Regions from separate parts of the Streptomyces sp. UF-297 genome, predicted to be linked through region 3. Evidence: riboswitches for the same ligand, from Rfam matches in the RefSeq annotation. Region 3 holds a riboswitch; each other region holds the start of a gene.
What was found. A riboswitch is a leader RNA that binds a small molecule or an ion and turns the genes downstream of it on or off. The one in region 3 is predicted to bind cyclic di-AMP.
Positions count from the first base shown of each region.

Region 1: another riboswitch for cyclic di-AMP. It lies ahead of AC4IJH_RS09195 (M23 family metallopeptidase); the one in region 3 lies ahead of AC4IJH_RS41715 (M23 family metallopeptidase).
Region 2: another riboswitch for cyclic di-AMP. It lies ahead of AC4IJH_RS23805 (transglycosylase family protein); the one in region 3 lies ahead of AC4IJH_RS41715 (M23 family metallopeptidase).
Region 4: another riboswitch for cyclic di-AMP. It lies ahead of AC4IJH_RS04555 (C40 family peptidase); the one in region 3 lies ahead of AC4IJH_RS41715 (M23 family metallopeptidase).

Region 1 covers NZ_JBSIBZ010000011.1:15,412-19,605, reverse strand. Annotated here, with positions in the region: gene AC4IJH_RS09200 (GntR family transcriptional regulator) at 1-592, opposite strand, end outside; gene AC4IJH_RS09195 (M23 family metallopeptidase) at 897-1,688, opposite strand; cyclic di-AMP (ydaO/yuaA leader) riboswitch at 1,702-1,857, opposite strand; gene AC4IJH_RS09190 (M16 family metallopeptidase) at 2,053-3,420, opposite strand; gene AC4IJH_RS09185 (M16 family metallopeptidase) at 3,441-4,194, opposite strand, start outside.
Region 2 covers NZ_JBSIBZ010000044.1:12,393-16,586, reverse strand. Annotated here, with positions in the region: gene eno (phosphopyruvate hydratase) at 1-890, opposite strand, end outside; gene AC4IJH_RS23805 (transglycosylase family protein) at 1,307-1,999, opposite strand; cyclic di-AMP (ydaO/yuaA leader) riboswitch at 2,003-2,153, opposite strand; gene AC4IJH_RS23800 (LysM peptidoglycan-binding domain-containing protein) at 2,405-3,514, opposite strand; gene AC4IJH_RS23795 (cytochrome P450 family protein) at 3,839-4,194, opposite strand, start outside.
Region 3 covers NZ_JBSIBZ010000146.1:4,831-9,024, forward strand. Annotated here, with positions in the region: gene AC4IJH_RS41705 (PP2C family protein-serine/threonine phosphatase) at 1-16, shown strand, start outside; gene AC4IJH_RS41710 (DUF2332 domain-containing protein) at 85-1,113, opposite strand; cyclic di-AMP (ydaO/yuaA leader) riboswitch at 1,463-1,608, shown strand; gene AC4IJH_RS41715 (M23 family metallopeptidase) at 1,620-2,885, shown strand; gene AC4IJH_RS41720 (aldo/keto reductase) at 3,021-4,001, shown strand; gene AC4IJH_RS41725 (hypothetical protein) at 4,091-4,194, opposite strand, start outside.
Region 4 covers NZ_JBSIBZ010000004.1:154,402-158,595, forward strand. Annotated here, with positions in the region: gene AC4IJH_RS04550 (hypothetical protein) at 121-474, shown strand; gene AC4IJH_RS04555 (C40 family peptidase) at 564-1,763, opposite strand; cyclic di-AMP (ydaO/yuaA leader) riboswitch at 1,772-1,958, opposite strand; gene pcrA (DNA helicase PcrA) at 2,174-4,194, shown strand, end outside.

The sequences.
Region 1 (4,194 bases), on a different contig from region 3:
CCGCGTCCCCGCGGGTCACCGCGTCCACCAGCGCCCCGTGCTCGCGCCAGGACTCCGCCTCGCGCGCTGCGAGAAATTCGCGGCGCGCGGCGCCTCCTTGGGCGGGTGGGGGCGGGAGGCGGGCGGGGTCCACCGTGTACATCCAGTCGATCTTGCGGCGGAGCTGGGTGAGCAGCGCCGTCAGGCTCGTACTGCCGCAGGCCTGGGCCAGCGTCTGGTGGAACCAGGCGTCCAGGCGCCGCAGGTCGGCCCCGTGGCCGCCGTGCCGGGCGCGCTCACGGCCCAGGCGTACGAGGCCGTGCAGCACCTTCAGGTGCGCCTCGGTGCGGCGGGCGGCGGCGCGGGCCGCGCCCATCGGCTCCAACAGGGCGCGCACGTCCAGCAGATCGGCCGCCTCCTGCTCGGTGGGCTCGGCCACCACGGCGCCCGCGTGCCGGCGGGTGGTGACGAAGCCCTCGGACTCCAGGGTGCGCAGGGCCTCGCGTACGGGCACGCGGGAGACGCCGTAGCGGCCGGCCAGCAGCTCCTCGATCAGGCGGCTGCCGGGCGCCAGGGCACCGCGGACGATGTCGTCGCGGATGGCCGCGCACACCGCGTGCCCGGGAATTCCCGGGGCGTTCGCCGCTCCCGGAACGCCAGCACCGTTGTCACCGGGAACCGAGCCTCGCATCGTCCGCGCCTCCGCCGTAATCCCGTGGAAACACCGCCGCTCGACGGCAATTTGAGACTCTATTCGAAAGGGCCCGGCTTTTTCATGGGGCCGGTGAATTCATGGATATTTTTTGGCCATGAAGAGGGCGGCCTGACGCGGCGGCGCCGAAATGCCCCGACCCCGGCGGGCAGGGCTGCCGGCCGGGGTCGGGGGAAGGACGCGAAATGCGCCGGGGCTGTTCGCCTCAGATGTTGACGCCGTGCGAGCGCAGGTACGCGACGGGGTCGATGTCCGAGCCGTAGTCGGCGCCGGTGCGGGCCTCGAAGTGCAGGTGCGGGCCGGTGACGTTGCCGGTGGCGCCCGACAGGCCTATCTGCTGCCCCGGGGTGACGGTCTGGCCGACCGAGACGCCGATGGAGGACAGGTGGCCGTACTGGGTGTAGGTGCCGTCGTTCATCTTGATGACGATGTTGTTGCCGTACGCACCGCCCGGGCCGGCCTCGACCACGGTGCCCGAGCCGACCGCGTGCACGGACGTGCCGGTGGCGGCGTGGAAGTCGATGCCGGTGTGGCTGCCGGAGGACCACAGGCCGCTGGAGGCCTTGTACTGGGTGGAGACGTAGGAGCCCTCGATCGGCGCGTTGTAGGAGAGCAGGCGCTTGCGCTCCGCTTCACGGGCGGCGCGCTCCTTCTCCTCGCGCTCCTGCTTGGCCTTCGCCTCGGCCTTGCGCTTGGCCTCCTCGGCGCGCTGGGCGGCCTCGGCCTCGATCTTCTCGCGGGCGGCGTCGGCCTCGGCGGCCTCGCGCTGGGCGTCGGCCTGCTCGGCGACCACGTCGGCCATCTCGTCGCTGATGACGATGGTCTTCAGGGTGCCGGTGTCCTGGGCGCTGTCGTCCGCGGTGGCGGCCATGGCCGGGGAGGCGACGGAGGCGACGACGCCGGAGGCGGCGAGCGTGGCTATGCCGGCGATGTTGCGGGTCGTACGAGCGGTACGGCTCGGACGGCGGTGCTTCCCGGTGGCACGGGTGAAGGCCATGTGCTGGCTTCGTCCTTTCCTTCCTTCTCGCCTACCGGGTTAGCTGACGGGTTCGGAGCAGGAAGGTCTCCTACGAACTCCTCCTGGAAGGAGTCCGATTCACCCCAGGGGACGGTGGGTCCCCGGCTCCCCTGGCTCGCGCCGTACGGGGACTCGGCGATGGCTGCCCGGCGCCGCGGGTGCGGCTCACATCTGACGGACAGCGGGATTGACGCTAAACGGCCCGTCTTTCAATCGGCAAACAGAACCCGTGCTTTGTGCCGTACGCCACATGGGCAACAAGCAACCAGCGCCAACAAATGGGACAAACGCGGGGCCCGGAGTGCGCTCGCACCCCGGGCCCCGCGTCCGCTCGGCGGTGGCGTCAGCTGCTGACGACCGTCACCTCGCCGATGCCCAGCGCCCGCACGGGCTCGGCGATCTCGGAGGCGTCGCCCACCAGGACCGTGACGAGCCGGTCCACGGGGAAGGCGTTGACGGCGGCGGCGGTCGCCTCGACCGTGCCGGTCTCCGCCAGCCGTGCGTACAGCTGCGCCTGGAAGTCGTCCGGGAGGTGCTGCTCGACCTGGTCGGCGAGCGTCCCGGCGACGGCGGCGGCGGTCTCGTACTTCAGCGGGGCGACCCCGACGAGGTTCTGCACGGCCACATCGCGCTCGGCGTCGGTCAGGCCCTCGGCCGCCAGGGTCCGCAGCACCTTCCACAGGTCCTCCAGCGCGGGGCCCGTGGAGGCGGTGTCGACCGAGCCGCTGATGGCCAGCATCGCGGCGCCCGTGCCGTCCCCAGAGGAGCGCAGCACCTGCCCGAAGGCGCGCACGCCGTAGGTGTAGCCCTTCTCCTCGCGCAGGACGCGGTCCAGGCGGGAGGTGAGCGTGCCGCCCAGGCAGTACGTGCCCAGCACCTGGGCCGGCCAGACGCGGTCGTGCCGGTCGGCGCCGATACGGCCGATCAGGAGCTGGGTCTGTACGGCGCCGGGGCGGTCCACGATCACCACGCGGCCGGTGTCGTCCGCGGTGATGGGCGTGGCCGCGACGGGCTCGGCGGTGGAGCCGGTCCAGGCGCCGAGGGAGTCCGCCAGGGCCTGGTCCACGTCCACGCCGGTGAAGTCGCCGACGATCACGGCGGTCGCGGTGGCGGGCCGTACATGGGCCTCGTAGAAGGCGCGTACGGCGGCCGCGTCGATGCGCTCGACCGTTTCCTGGGTGCCCTGGCGGGGCCGGGACATCCGGGAGGTGGCCGCGAAGAGCTCCTTGGACAGGGCCATCGCGGCGCGCCGGGCGGGGTTGGCCAGCTCGTGCGGGATCTCGTCCAGGCGGTTGCCCACCAGGCGCTCGATCTCGCTGTCCGCGAAGGCCGGGGCGCGCAGGGCGTCGGCCAGCAGGCCCAGCGCCTTGTCCAGGCGGGAGGCGGGCACCTCCAGGGAGACCCGCAGGCCGGGGTGGTCGGCGTGCGCGTCCAGGGTGGCGCCGCAGCGCTCCAGCTCGGCGGCGAACTCCTCGGCGTCGTGCTTGTCGGTGCCCTCGGACAGGGCGCGCGCCATGATCGTGGCGACGCCGTCCAGGCCCTCGGGCTCGGCGTCCAGCGGCGCGACGAGGTTGACCTCGACGGCGACGACCTGCTGGCCGGGGCGGTGGCTGCGCAGCACGGTCAGCCCGTTGGGCAGCTGCCCGCGCTCGGGGGCCGGGAAGGCCCACGGCTTGGGCGCGCCGGCCTGCGGCTGCGGGTGGAAGGTCATGGTGCTGGTCACGGCGTCGCTCACTTCGCCGCCTCCTCGTCGTCGTTCTCGTCGGCGTCCGCACCGGCGCCGGCGACCGGCTCGTACACGAGCACCGCGCGGTTGTCGGGGCGCAGCCGGGCCTTGGCGACCTCCTGCACCTCCTGCGGGGTGATGTCCAGTACGCGCTGGACCGCGGTCAGGGCGAGCTGCGGGTCGCCGAACAGCACGGCGAAGCGGCACAGTTCGTCGGCGCGGCCGCTGACGGTGGCCAGCCGGTCCAGCCACTCGCGCTCCAGCTGGGCCTGTGCGCGCTCCATCTCCTCGGGGCTGGGGCCCTCCTCGGCGAAGCGGGCCAGCTCCTCGTCCACGGCCCGCTCGATGTCGGGGACCTCCACGCCGCCGGAGGTCTTCACGTCCAGCCAGCCCAGCGAGGGCGCGCCGGCCAGCCGCAGCAGGCCGAAGCCGGCCGCGACCGCGCTGCGGTCCCTGCGCACCAGGCGGTTGTAGAGGCGGGAGGACTCCCCGCCGCCGAGCACGGTCAGCGCCAGGTCGGCGGCGTCCGCCTCACGGGTGCCGTCCTGGGGCAGGCGGTAGGCGGCCATCAGGGCGCGCGAGGGCACCTCTTCCTCGACGACCTCGCGCAGCTCCTGGCCGATGACGTCGGGCAGCGAGCCGTCGCGCGGCGGCTGCTTGCCGTCGTGGGAGGGGATGGAGCCGAAGTACTTCTCGATCCACGCCAGGGTCTGCTCGGGGTCGATGTCGCCGACGACCGAGAGGACGGCGTTGTTGGGC
Region 2 (4,194 bases), on a different contig from region 3:
ATGACGTTCCAGCCGGCCCAGTCGTCCTCGAACAGCGGGTCCTCGATGGAGACGAGCGGGTAGGCCGCCACGAGCTCCTCGTAGTACTCCGTCATCTCGGCGGCGGAGCGCTCCTTGCCCTCGAAGAGGTACTTGCCGTCCTTGTAGAACTCGGAGGCGGCGACGTCCAGCGCGAGCGCGATGTCCTGGCCGGGGGCGTAACCGGCTTCCTTGATGGCCTCCAGGATCAGGTCCAGGGCCTCGCGGTTGGAGCCGAGGTTGGGGGCGAAGCCGCCCTCGTCGCCCAGGCCGGTGGCCAGGCCCTTGGCCTTCAGGACCTTCTTGAGGGTGTGGTAGACCTCGGTGCCCCAGCGCAGCGCCTCGGAGAAGGACTCCGCGCCGATCGGGGCGATCATGAACTCCTGGATGTCCACGTTGGAGTCGGCGTGCGACCCACCGTTGAGGATGTTCATCATCGGGACGGGCAGGACGTGCGCGTTGGGGCCGCCCAGGTAGCGGAACAGCGGCAGGTCGCTGGCCTCGGAGGCGGCGTGCGCCACGGCCAGGGAGACGCCCAGGATGGCGTTGGCGCCCAGCGAGCCCTTGTTGTCGGTGGCGTCCAGGTCGAACATGGCCTGGTCGATCAGGCGCTGCTCGGTGGCGTCGTAGCCGACCAGCTCCGGGCCGATCTGCTCGATGACGGCCAGGACGGCCTTCTCGACGCCCTTGCCGCCGTAGCGGTTGGGGTCGCCGTCGCGGAGTTCGATGGCCTCGAAGGCACCGGTGGAGGCGCCGGACGGAACGGCGGCACGGCCCGTGCTGCCGTCGTCGAGGCCGACCTCGACCTCGACCGTGGGATTGCCTCGCGAGTCGAGAATCTCGCGAGCTACGACGACGTCGATGGACGGCACGTTGTCTCCTTCATGGGTGTCTGAAGTTCTGCAGCACGAGCCTAACGGCCTGCGGCGGCTTCGCTCGCCCACCGCCCGGCCCGTGGGACGAAAACAGGGCCAAAGGCCCTGTTCACGGGATGGATGGGTGCATTGTTCGCTGAACGGAGAAATATCCGGTAGCCGCTGGGTGACGACCAGGTGCGGGGGCGGCAGGGCCCGGCCCCGGCAACGGAGAAACCCCGCCTCGACGCGTTCGGGGGAGGTACGCGTCGGGCGGGGTTGTCTCGCGGGAAGAGCGGTTTCCCGGATCCTCGGGTGCCCCGGTTCCGGGTCCGTACACACCGCCGTGCGCGCGGATCTCCGGAAATTTCGGGGCCCGTGGAGTCTCCGTCGGGGGACGGGGACGGGGGTGGCGCCAGGGCGCCTCAGAGGTCTCAGACGTTGAGGCTCTGGCCCGGGAAGATCAGGTTCGGGTTGCCGCCGATGACGGACTTGTTGTTCTCGTAGATCTTCTTCCAGTTGGTGCCGTGGGCAGCCGCGATCTTGGAGAGGGTGTCACCGGACTTGACGGTGTAGTTGCCCTTGCCGGTCGACTTCTTCGGCGCGGCCTGGGTCGTCGGGGCCGGGGCCGGGGTCTTGGCCTTGGGGGCCTGCTTCTCGACGTGGCGCTGCGGCTGCGGGGCGGCCTTCTGCTTCTTCGGCGCGGTGTAGCTCTTGGCGGAGCTGCCGGAGGCGTCGACGTTGGCCTTGGGGCCACCCTTCGACAGACCGGTGCCGGGGGCGCAGGCCCAGGCACCCGGGCCCTGGATCTGGAGCAGGCGCTCGGCGACGGCTATCTGCTGGCTCTTGGAGGCCAGGTTGGCGGTCGGGGCGTACTTGCCACCGCCCGCGGCGAGCCAGCTGGACTTGGAGAACTGCAGGCCGCCGTAGTAGCCGTTACCGGTGTTGATCGACCAGTTGTTGCCGGACTCGCACTGGGCGACCTTCTCCCAGGTGGAGACCGAAGCGGCGTTGGCGGAAGTGGCGCCCATCAGCGGCACGGCCACAGCGGCACCGGCGACGCCGGCCAGCGTGGCGACGCGGACGGCCTTGGACGGACGACGGTGCTTGCCCTTGGCAGAAAGCATGGTTCGTTTCCTCACCGACGCCTACGAGGTGAGCTGTCGGGTTCGGGCCGTGTGAGTTGCCCGGCCGTGTGTGCTTCACACACGGCTTCACCCCAAGCCGGTCGGACCGGCACTTACCTGGGTCCCCCGCTCCTGCCTTCGGCGCTTGCGCGTCGACTGCCTCGGATCACCGGCAGGATTAGGCGTGTGATCCAAGGGCCCGCTTTGGCGAGCGGTGATGACCGTAAACAGGAACACCCGGCCTGTTCAAACCCCTACTTCTGAGGCCAGTTGACAGCTTTTGATCACAGGATGCTCACATTTCCGCAGGTCGGGCGCGGTTTGGAAACAACGGACGCGCGGGACACGCCAGCACCGAACGAGACCCATGTCTCACTTTCGCCAAAACGGGCAAAGGGCCTCTAACTACCTTGATCCGGGGTCCAGATCGAGGCTCTGACCTGGGTGAATGAGGTCGGGATCGGAGCCGATGACCGATTCGTTCGCCGCGTAGAGCGCGGGCCAGCCTCCGGGCACCTCATGGGCCGCTGCGATGGCCGACAGGCTGTCACCGGACCGTACGGTGTAGCCGCCTTCGGAGCCCGCCCCGCCGCGCCCGGCGTCACCGCCGCGCGAGGGGTGCCGCTCGCCGCCGCCGGAGCGGCCGCCCCCGTCGCCGCCGCGCCCCTCTCCCGTGCGGCCCTGCTCGCCCGTACGGCCGTCCCCGCCCGCGTGCCGGCCCGTGCCGCGGTCCGTGTCGCGGCCCGCGCCGGTGTCCTCGCGCGGGTCCGCGTCGCCGCGGTGCTTGCCCTTGGCGGGCGGCGGGGTGGCGGGGTCGGTCTGCGTGGGGGACGGGTCGGGGGACGGGGTGGCGGGAGCGCTCGGGTCCGTACCGGGGTCGGTGGAACCCGAACCGGAACCGGACTCGGAGCCGGAACCGGAACCGGAGTCCCGACCGGCGCCGTCCTGGCCGCCGCGGCCCTCGGAGCCTGTGGACCCGCCGGTCCTGCCGGTGCTGCCCGACTCACCCGGCTCCCCCGGCCCACCGGGGGAAGAAGGGGAAGGGGAGGGAGAAGGAGAGGAAGGGGAAGAGGGGGAAGAAGGGGACGGCGTCGAGGGCGCGGGCGTGTGCGTGCCGCCCGGGTCGACCTCCGGCCCCTTTCCGCCCTTGACCAGCCCGGCGCCCGCGGCGCAGCTCGACCAGGCGCCCGGCCCCTCGTGGGCCAGGATCGTCTCGGCCACGGCTATCTGCTGGGAGCGGCTGGCCAGGTCGGGGCGCGCGGCGTACGCGGTGCCGCCGTACTGCTCCCACTTCTTCAGGGTCAGCCCGAGCCCGCCGTAGAAGCCGTTGCCGGCGGCGCTCCACACGCCGCCGCTCTCACACTGGGCCACGCGGTCCCAGGTCGCGGTGTCGGCGGCCTGGGCGCCGCTCGCCGCGAACAGCGGCAGGGCGATGCCCGCGCCGGTCACTCCCGCCGTGACGAAGATGGCCGGAGCTTGACGGGGGCGGCGGTGTCGTCCGTTCCCGGAGCGCATGCGGTTGCCTTTCGAGCGGCGGTTGAGTTGTCGGAGGCCGCGCCCGAACCTGTGCCGGGTTCGGGCGCAGGCGCCAGAGCCTGCGTCTGCACCCCGGTCGGATCAGCGTGCGCCCTCTGGTGCGTGCGATCGCAAGGCGCCGGGATGTCCTCGTAGCGGAGCTACTAGGGCATTTCGGCAACGCGGCGAGCGTGCGTGCCGGGTGGCGCGCGCCCGGCCGGGGTTCGGGCGCAGGCCCTCAGTTGGCTGACGGTAGCGGCGGGCCGTGACGGTCTCAAGCCGGTGTAGTGGAGATCACGCAAAGGTCACGCCGCTGACGACCCGTCACTTCTGAGGGGGAGTGAACTCCACCGGGAGGGCCCGCAGCCCCCGCATGATGAGGCCGCCCCGCCAGCGCAAATCATCCGGTTGTGCGGCAAGTCGGATATCGGGTAGCCGGGTCAGCAGCGTCGCCAGCGCCGTCTGTCCTTCCAGGCGGGCCAGCGGCGCGCCCAGGCAGTAGTGGATGCCGTGCCCGTACCCGAGGTGCTGGTTGTCGCGGCGGGACAGGTCCAGGGTGTCGGGCGCGGTGAAGCGCTCGGGGTCGCGGTCGGCGGCGGCCAGCACGACCAGCACCGGGTCGCCCTCGGCGATGCGCTGCCCGCCCAGCGTCAGGTCCTGGGTGGCGAACCGCCAGGTGG
Region 3 (4,194 bases):
GCCGCTGCCGGTCTGAGGGGGAGGGGCGGTCGTCACGGCAGGTCTGATGCCGGGCGGCGCTGCAGGGCAGCCAGCGGCGCAGCCTCAGGGCAGCCAGTGGATGCTCTGCCCGTGCTGTGCCGTATGGGCCACGGGCCGCTCGTCGAGCGAGAGCGTGAGCAGGCCCTCCTCCGCGGGGCGCGGGGCCGCGATCCAGGGCAGCACGCTGTGGTGCTCGTTGGAGATCCAGTGCCCGGGCCGCCGCGCGAACAGCGACCGTACGAGCCGGGCGAACTCCTCGCGGCGCTCCAGCGGCAGGTAGGTCAGCACGGAGGTGTGGAAGACGACGAGCGTCGCCTCGGGCGGGGCCTGGGCGGCGAGCGCGGGCAGCTCGTCGAGGAGGTCGCCGCGTACCAGGAGGGGGGCCCGCGCGGACCGTACGGCTTCCGTGGCGCGTACCGCCTCGATGGCCGCCAGCTGCCGCTGCCGCCGCAGGTCCGTCGCGCCCGGCCAGATCAGCGCCTGGAGCCAGCGCACGTCCTCGGGGTCGGAGGTGTCCAGCGGATCGAGGTCGATGCCCGCGCGCCAGACGATCTCGGGGAGCCGGTCGGGGACGGGCGTGCCCGGGCTCGTACGGCAGGGGAAGACCGCGGGGCTGCCCGCCGCGCCGAACTCCGGCCGGTCGTCGTAGCGGTAGCGGTAGCGGTCCGGGTGCAGGCACAGCCCGGCCGAGGCGCCGACCTCGATCAGCGCGAGCGGCTGGGGGAGTTGGGCCAGCAGCGGCAGGAGCGTGGCGCAGCGCGCGGGCTCGTTGGTCTGGGTGGAGCGCCGCAGCATCACCTCGCGCACGGCGTCCCAGTGGCGTACGGTCCACTCGCGCCAGCCCCGGTAGGCGGCCTCGCCGCGCGGGCCCTGCTCGGCGTGCGGGCCGTCGAGGTAACGGACCGCGGCGAGCAGGAGGTTGGGCTGCTGCTTGTTGCCGTCGGGGAGCGTGGCGGAGAGCAGATCGCACAGCTCCTGGTCCCGGCTGATCCGGTCGGTCAGCTCCTCGTACGCCTCGGACTGCCCCCTCGCCTGCTGCCGGGAGAAGTCCCGGTACCGATCCGCCACTGCCTGCGCACTGTTGACGACCATGATCAGACGTTACTGCCCTCACGATCCGTAACTGCCATACACCCCTCCGCGTAACGACTGGTGCACAATCCGGGGAAGATCGTTTGGGATGCGCGCCCCAACTCACCCATGTATGCGATGTATTGGGAGCATAAATGCCTGCCAAACCTGCGGCCGATTCCGGGGAACGCTTGGTATCCGACCGCGCCGTCTATTACTGTCCGATAACGGAGCGCGGTCGTCCCAGCCGTCGCAAGAGGCGGCACCGTGCGCCTACGCCGAATCCCGTACGCGCGATTGCCAACTGCATCAGGTGCACCATGCGCGACTGCTGTCCCGCGTCCCCGCGCCATCAGCCGCCGCATCGTCCACCATTGCGTCGCCAGCCGTGCCGAGGGAACCGGGGAACCACCACCCTGGGGTGAATCGGACGCCTCTCCCACCAGAGGCCGCCCGTAGGAGACCTTCCTGCTCCGAGCCCGACAGCTAACCCGGTAGGTGAGAAGGAAGGAAAGGAGTGCGCCCCCGTGGCGTCCAACAGGCCCGCCCCCGAGCCTTCGTCCGCGTACGGCTTCGAGCCCCGCGCCGCCGGTGCCACCGGCCCCGCCGACCTCTCGGATCCTGCGTCCACCGCGGTCATGGCGACCATCGCCGCCACTCCTTTCGCCGTCGGCGGCGCCGATGACCACGCCGGCGCTCCCGGCGCCGGGGACGGCCCGTGGGAGGAGTGGAACCCCACCGAGGAGTCCGTACGCCCCGTACGCGGCAGACACCGGGTCGGCAAGCAGCGCAACAGCGGACTCGCCCGCAGCGGCACGGTCCTGGGCGTCGGCGTCATCGCGGCGGTCGGCGCGAGCGGCATGGCCACCGCCGAGGACAAGCCGCCGGTGCCGATATCCATGCCCGACCTGGGCGGCCTCGCCGACACCATGGCGGCCAAGCTCCCGGACGCGGAGTCGCTGCCCGGCATCGGCGACCTGATATCCGACGATGCTCCGGAAGCTTCGGATTCCTCCCCTTCTTCGCCCTCCGGTTCTTCTTTGTCCTCCGGTTCCTCTTCGTCCTCTGGTTCCTCTTCGTCCTCCGGCCAGGTCGTCCAGCCGGGCGTCTCCCCGGAGGCCGCGGCGCAGGGACACGACGCCAGTACGGCCCTCCTCTCGCGCATCATGCAGCAGGCCGAACGGCAGCAGGACGCCGCCGCACAGGAGGAGCGCGAGGCGGCGCAGCAGGCGGCCGTGCGCCGGGCCGAGCAGGAGGCGGCCGACAAGCAGCGCAAGGCGGAGAAGGCCGCTGCCGCCGAGGAGGCCGCCAAGAAGGAGGCCCAGCGCGAGGCCGAGCGGAAGGCGGCGGCCGCCGCCCGCAAGAAGGCCGAGGCCGAGCGCCTGGCCGAACTGGCCAAGAGCTACACGCTCCCGCTCACCTCGTACACCCTGACCGCGAGCTTCGGCCAGGCCGGCGACCGCTGGTCGGCCAACCACACGGGACAGGACTTCGCCGCCCCGACCGGCACCCCCGTCAAGGCACTGCACTCCGGCACGATCACGCAGGCGGGCTGGGCCGGCGCGTACGGCTACCGCATCGTGCTCACCCTTCAGGACGGCACCGAGGTCTGGTACTGCCATCTGTCGTCCATGGTCCGCGTCTCCGGGAAGGTCGCCACCGGCGATGTGATCGGCCGCGTCGGTGCCACGGGCAATGTCACCGGGCCGCACCTCCACCTGGAGATCCGTCCGGGCGGCGGCGCACCGGTCGACCCGGCACCGTGGATGCGCAGCCACGGCATCGGCATCTGACGCTCGTCGGCGCTTACCGGCGCTTACCGGCGCTTACCGGCGCTTACCGGCGCTCACCGGCGCTCACCGATGTCCTGTTGGGGCGCGCTCCGACGGAATGGAATAAACCCCTCCCACCCCTCGCTGAACAAAGGCATGGCTACGAGTAAGCAGACCGCGACGACCACTCCGGCTCCGACTCCCACCCCCAGGTCCATCGGCTCCCTCTCCGTCTCCCCTCTCGCCCTCGGCGGCAACGTCTTCGGCTGGACCGCGGACGAGGCGGAGTCCTTCGCCGTACTGGACGCCTACGTCGCCGGCGGCGGCAACTTCATCGACACCGCCGACGCGTACTCGTACTGGGTGGACGGCAACAAGGGCGGCGAGTCCGAGACCGTCATCGGCAACTGGCTCGCCTCGCGCGGCAACCGCTCCGATGTCGTCATCGCCACCAAGGTCGGCGCGCTCCCCGACCACAAGGGCCTGTCCGCCGCCACCATCAAGTCCGCGGTGGACGAGTCCCTCACCCGCCTGCGCACCGACTACATCGACCTCTACTACACCCACTACGACGACGAGTCCGTCCCCGTGGAGGAGTTCCTCACCGCCCTCGACGACCTCGTCAAGGCCGGCAAGGTCCGTGAGATCGCCGCCTCCAACATCTCCGCGGCCCGTCTTTCGGAGGCCCTGGACTTCTCCTTGCGCGAGGGCATCGCCCGCTACGTCGCCCTCCAGCCCCACTACAACCTGGTCTCCCGCGACACCTACGAGGGCGAACTGGCCGACGTGGCCGCCCGCCACGACCTCGCCACCGTCCCTTACTACGCCCTGGCCTCCGGCTTCCTCACCGGCAAGTACCGCCCCGGCTCCTCCGTGGACAGCGCCCGTTCCTCCACGGCCGCCGAGTACCTCGCCACCGACCGCGGCCGCCGCGTCCTGACCGCCCTCGACACGGTCGCCGCCGCCCACAACGCCGAACTCTCCACCGTCGCCCTCGCCTGGCTCGCGGCCCAGCCCACCGTCGCCGCCCCCCTGGCCAGCGCCCGCACCACCACCCAACTCCCGGCCCTGCTGGCCCTCTTCGACCTGAATCTCACCTCCGCGGACCTCGCCCTCCTCACGGAGGCTTCCGCGTAAGGCGTCACCCACGTACGAGGGCGGCCGGACACCCATCGGTATCCGGCCGCCCTCGCGCGTACGTATCGCGCACGTCTCTTGCGTACGTGTCAGGCCCGACGGTCGGCAACCACCCATGACGTCGCGGCAACAACCCCCGCCACCGCAATCACCGAGGGCCAAGCCCCGATCTTCTTCGCCAACGGATGCGACC
Region 4 (4,194 bases), on a different contig from region 3:
ATGGCGATTGACCAAGAGCCCTACGGCATGAGGGCGGTGGCGCCCACGCGCTGACCGAAGTCCCGATCATTGCGGCCCCGCCGGGAGGGCGGTGCTATGAGGCGGATACGATCGCGCACTATGGACGTAGTAACCCATGTCTTCGTCGGCCTGCACATCATCGGCATCGCCTCGCTGCTCGGCGGCTTCCTGACCCAGATGAAGGCGATGAGCGCGGGTACCGCCCGCTTCACGCCCGCCATGCTGCACGGCGCGCTGACGATGCTGGTGACCGGCATCGCCCTGGTCGGCCTCAACCAGGCCCAGGACCACACCGTCAACAACATCAAGATCGGCATCAAGCTGGCCGTACTGGTGGTCGTGCTGGCCCTGGTCTACGTCAAGCGCGACGAGGAGAAGATCGACAAGCCGCTCTTCGGCGCCGTGGGCCTGCTGACGGTCGTCAACATCTTCATCGCCGTGCTGTGGACGTGAGGTCCCGCCCCTGACTTCGGCCGAGTGCCCCGGACTGCTGAGCGGTCCGGGGCACTCGTCGTTCATGGGGCCGTATCACGCGGGCCGTATCACGCGGGCCGTACGTTCCCGTAGATCGGCATGTAGTAGATCGACTCGACGCGGACGCTGGCGCCGGGCTTGGGCGCGTGGATCATCTTGCCGTCGCCGATGTACATCCCGACATGGCTGATGTCGTTGTAGAAGAACACCAGGTCACCGGGCTTGAGGCTGCTGGTGGACACCCGCTGGCCCACCTTGACCTGGTCCCAGGTGGTACGCGGCAGATCCACGCCCGCCGCCTTCCACGCCGCCTGCGTCAGGCCGGAGCAGTCATAGGAGTTGGGGCCGGTGGCGCCCCAGACGTAGGGCTTGCCCATCTGGGCGCGGGCGAAGGCGATCGCCTTCTCGGCCTTGGCCGCGTACGAGCCGTCCGTCTGCCCGGAACCGCCGCCGTCGGTCTGCCCCGACCCGCCGCCGTCCGTCCGGCCCGGCCCCTGGCCGCCGTCGTTGCCCTCCTGCTGCCGCTCCCGCTCCTGCTGCCGCTCCCGCTCCTTGCGGGCCTCCTCGGCCTGTTTGCGGGCCAGTTCCTCGGCCTTGCGCCGGGCCTCGGCCTCCTTCTTGCGCTCCAGCTCCGCCAGCCGCGCCTTCTCCTGCGCGGTCAGCCGCGACAGCAGCTGCCGGGCCTCGGCCAGCTTGTCCTGCACGGACTTCTTGGACTCGCGCAGCGCTCTCTGGGACTCCTGGAGCTTCTCCAGGCTGCGGGTCGCCTCGGCGCGCCGGCGCGCGGCCGCCGTCTGCTGCTCCTGATAGTCCGCGACGGCCTGCTGCTGCCGCCCGGTCAGCCGCTCCATGAGGTGGCTGCGCTCGGCGAACTGCTGCGGGTCCTTGGCGAGCATCAGCTGCGCCGTGGGGTTCAGCCCGCCGGTGCGGTACTGGGCGGAGGCGAAGGTGCCCAGTTGCCGCCGGGCGTCGTTCATCTTCTGCGTCCGCCGCGCCGTCTCGTCGAGCAGGCCCTCGACCTTGTGGCGCTGCTGCTCGGTGCGCTCCTTGGCGCCGTTGTACTGCTGCGTGGCCACCTCGGCCTGGCGGTAGAGGCCGTCGACCTTCTCCTTGACCTCCTCGATGCTCTGCCGCGGCTCGGCGGGGGCCGCGTTCGCGGTCTGGGAGAGCAGCGTGAGGGAGGCCAGCGCGGCGGTGGTGAGCCCGGCGGCGGTACGGCTGCCGGACGAGGTGAGTATTCGGGTGCGCGGCTTGCGGTGCGACGCCAAGGCCGGCGACTCCTTCCGTGGACCGCCTACCGGGTTAGCTGTCGGGCTCGGGCGGTCTGGGGGTGTGCCCCTCGGAAGGCGTGCCCTACGGTCCGTACGAGGCTCCGTACGGTGGCCGATTCGCCCCGGTTGCGCATGGTGGGTCCCCGGCTCCGGATGCTGTGGGGGCAGGGCCGGACTCGGCGGGAGCGGCCCGTGCGGACGCTGTCGACCGCGGAGGGACGGGCTGCCCGGGCGAGCACGCTAGCCAACTTCTGAGGCCCCTGTGAAGGCTGATGTTCGATATGCCCGAAACCTTTTCGTGACCTTGGCGCGGTCGGCCGCGACGGTGACCGGGATGTCGCGTTCGGGACGCCGGTTCGCCGACTCCGCAGCCGGTTGTCACCGGGGCGGCCTAGACTCGGTGAGCGATGAGCAGCCTCTTTGACGACAGCTTCCTGGCGGACCTCGACCCCAAGGACGAGGGACCCCCGCCCCCTCCCGAGGACGAGGGTGGTCCGAGCCAGGAGGAGATCCCGGCGGATCTCTTCGGGGGCGCTTTCGACGCGCCCGTGGACCGGGAGACGTATTACCGCGACGGCGCGGCCCGGCCCGCCGTCGACCCCGCCGCGCTGCTGGAGGGCCTCAACGACCAGCAGAAGGCCGCCGTGGTGCACAGCGGCGGCGCGCTGCTGATCGTGGCCGGCGCCGGCTCCGGCAAGACCCGGGTGCTGACCCACCGCATCGCGCATCTGCTCGGCGCGCGCGGCGTCCACCCCGGCCAGATCCTCGCGATCACCTTCACCAACAAGGCCGCGGGCGAGATGCGCGAGCGCGTCGAGGAGCTGGTCGGCCCGCGCGCGAGCGCCATGTGGGTCTCCACCTTCCACAGCGCCTGCGTACGCATCCTGCGCAGGGAGTCCAAGAAGCTCGGCTTCACCTCCTCCTTCTCGATCTACGACGCCGCCGACTCCAAGCGCCTGATGGCCCTGGTCTGCCGCGATCTGGATCTGGACCCCAAGCGCTTCCCGCCCAAGTCCTTCAGCGCGAAGATCTCCAACCTCAAGAACGAGCTCATCGACGAGGAGACCTTCGCCGGGACGGCCGCCGACGGCTTCGAGAAGACCCTGGCGCAGGCGTACGCCCTCTACCAGGCGCGGCTGCGCGAGGCCAACGCCCTGGACTTCGACGACATCATCATGACCACGGTCAGCCTGCTGCAGGCCTTCCCCGATGTCGCCGAGCACTACCGCCGCCGCTTCCGGCACGTCCTCGTGGACGAGTACCAGGACACCAACCACGCCCAGTACACCCTCGTACGCGAACTGGTCGGCCCGGACACCCCCGAGACCCCGGCCGCCGAACTGTGCGTGGTCGGCGACGCCGACCAGTCCATCTACGCCTTCCGCGGCGCCACGATCCGCAACATCCTCCAGTTCGAGGAGGACTACCCGGACGCCACCACGATCCTGCTGGAGCAGAACTACCGCTCCTCGCAGACGATCCTGTCCGCGGCCAACGCCGTCATCGAGCGCAACGAGAACCGCCGCCCGAAGAACCTGTGGACGGACGCCGGCGCGGGCCCGTCCATCACCGGCTACGTCGCCGACACCGAGCACGACGAGGCGCAGTTCGTCGCCGACGAGATCGACCGGCTCACCGACGCCGGGGACGCCAAGGCGGGCGATGTCGCGGTCTTCTACCGCACCAACGCCCAGTCCCGTGTCTTCGAAGAGGTCTTCATCCGCGTCGGCCTGCCCTACAAGGTCGTCGGCGGTGTGCGCTTCTACGAGCGCAAGGAAGTCCGCGACATCCTGGCGTACCTGCGGGTGCTGGCCAACCCCGAGGACACCGTCCCGATGCGCCGGATCCTCAACGTCCCCAAGCGCGGCATCGGCGAGCGCGCCGAGGCGATGATCGACGCCCTCGCCCAGCGCGAGAAGATCAGCTTCCCGCAGGCGCTGCGCCGGGTCGACGAGGCGTACGGCATGGCGGCCCGCTCCGCCAACGCCGTCAAGCGCTTCAACGTCCTCATGGAGGAGCTGCGCACCATCGTCGAGTCCGGCGCGGGGCCCGCCACCGTCCTGGAGGCGGTGCTGGAGCGCACGGGCTATCTCGCCGAGCTCCAGGCCTCCACCGACCCGCAGGACGAGACCCGGATCGAGAACCTCCAGGAACTCGCCGCCGTGGCCCTGGAGTTCGAGCAGGACCGCGGCGGGGACGCCGCGGAATCGGGTGGCGCCGCGGCGGGCGGCACCCTCGCCGACTTCCTGGAGCAGGTCGCCCTGGTCGCCGACTCCGACCAGATCCCCGACGAGGACGAGGAGGGCAGCGGCGTCATCACGCTCATGACCCTCCACACCGCCAAGGGCCTGGAGTTCCCGGTCGTCTTCCTCACCGGCATGGAGGACGGCGTCTTCCCGCACATGCGCGCGCTGGGCCAGACCAAGGA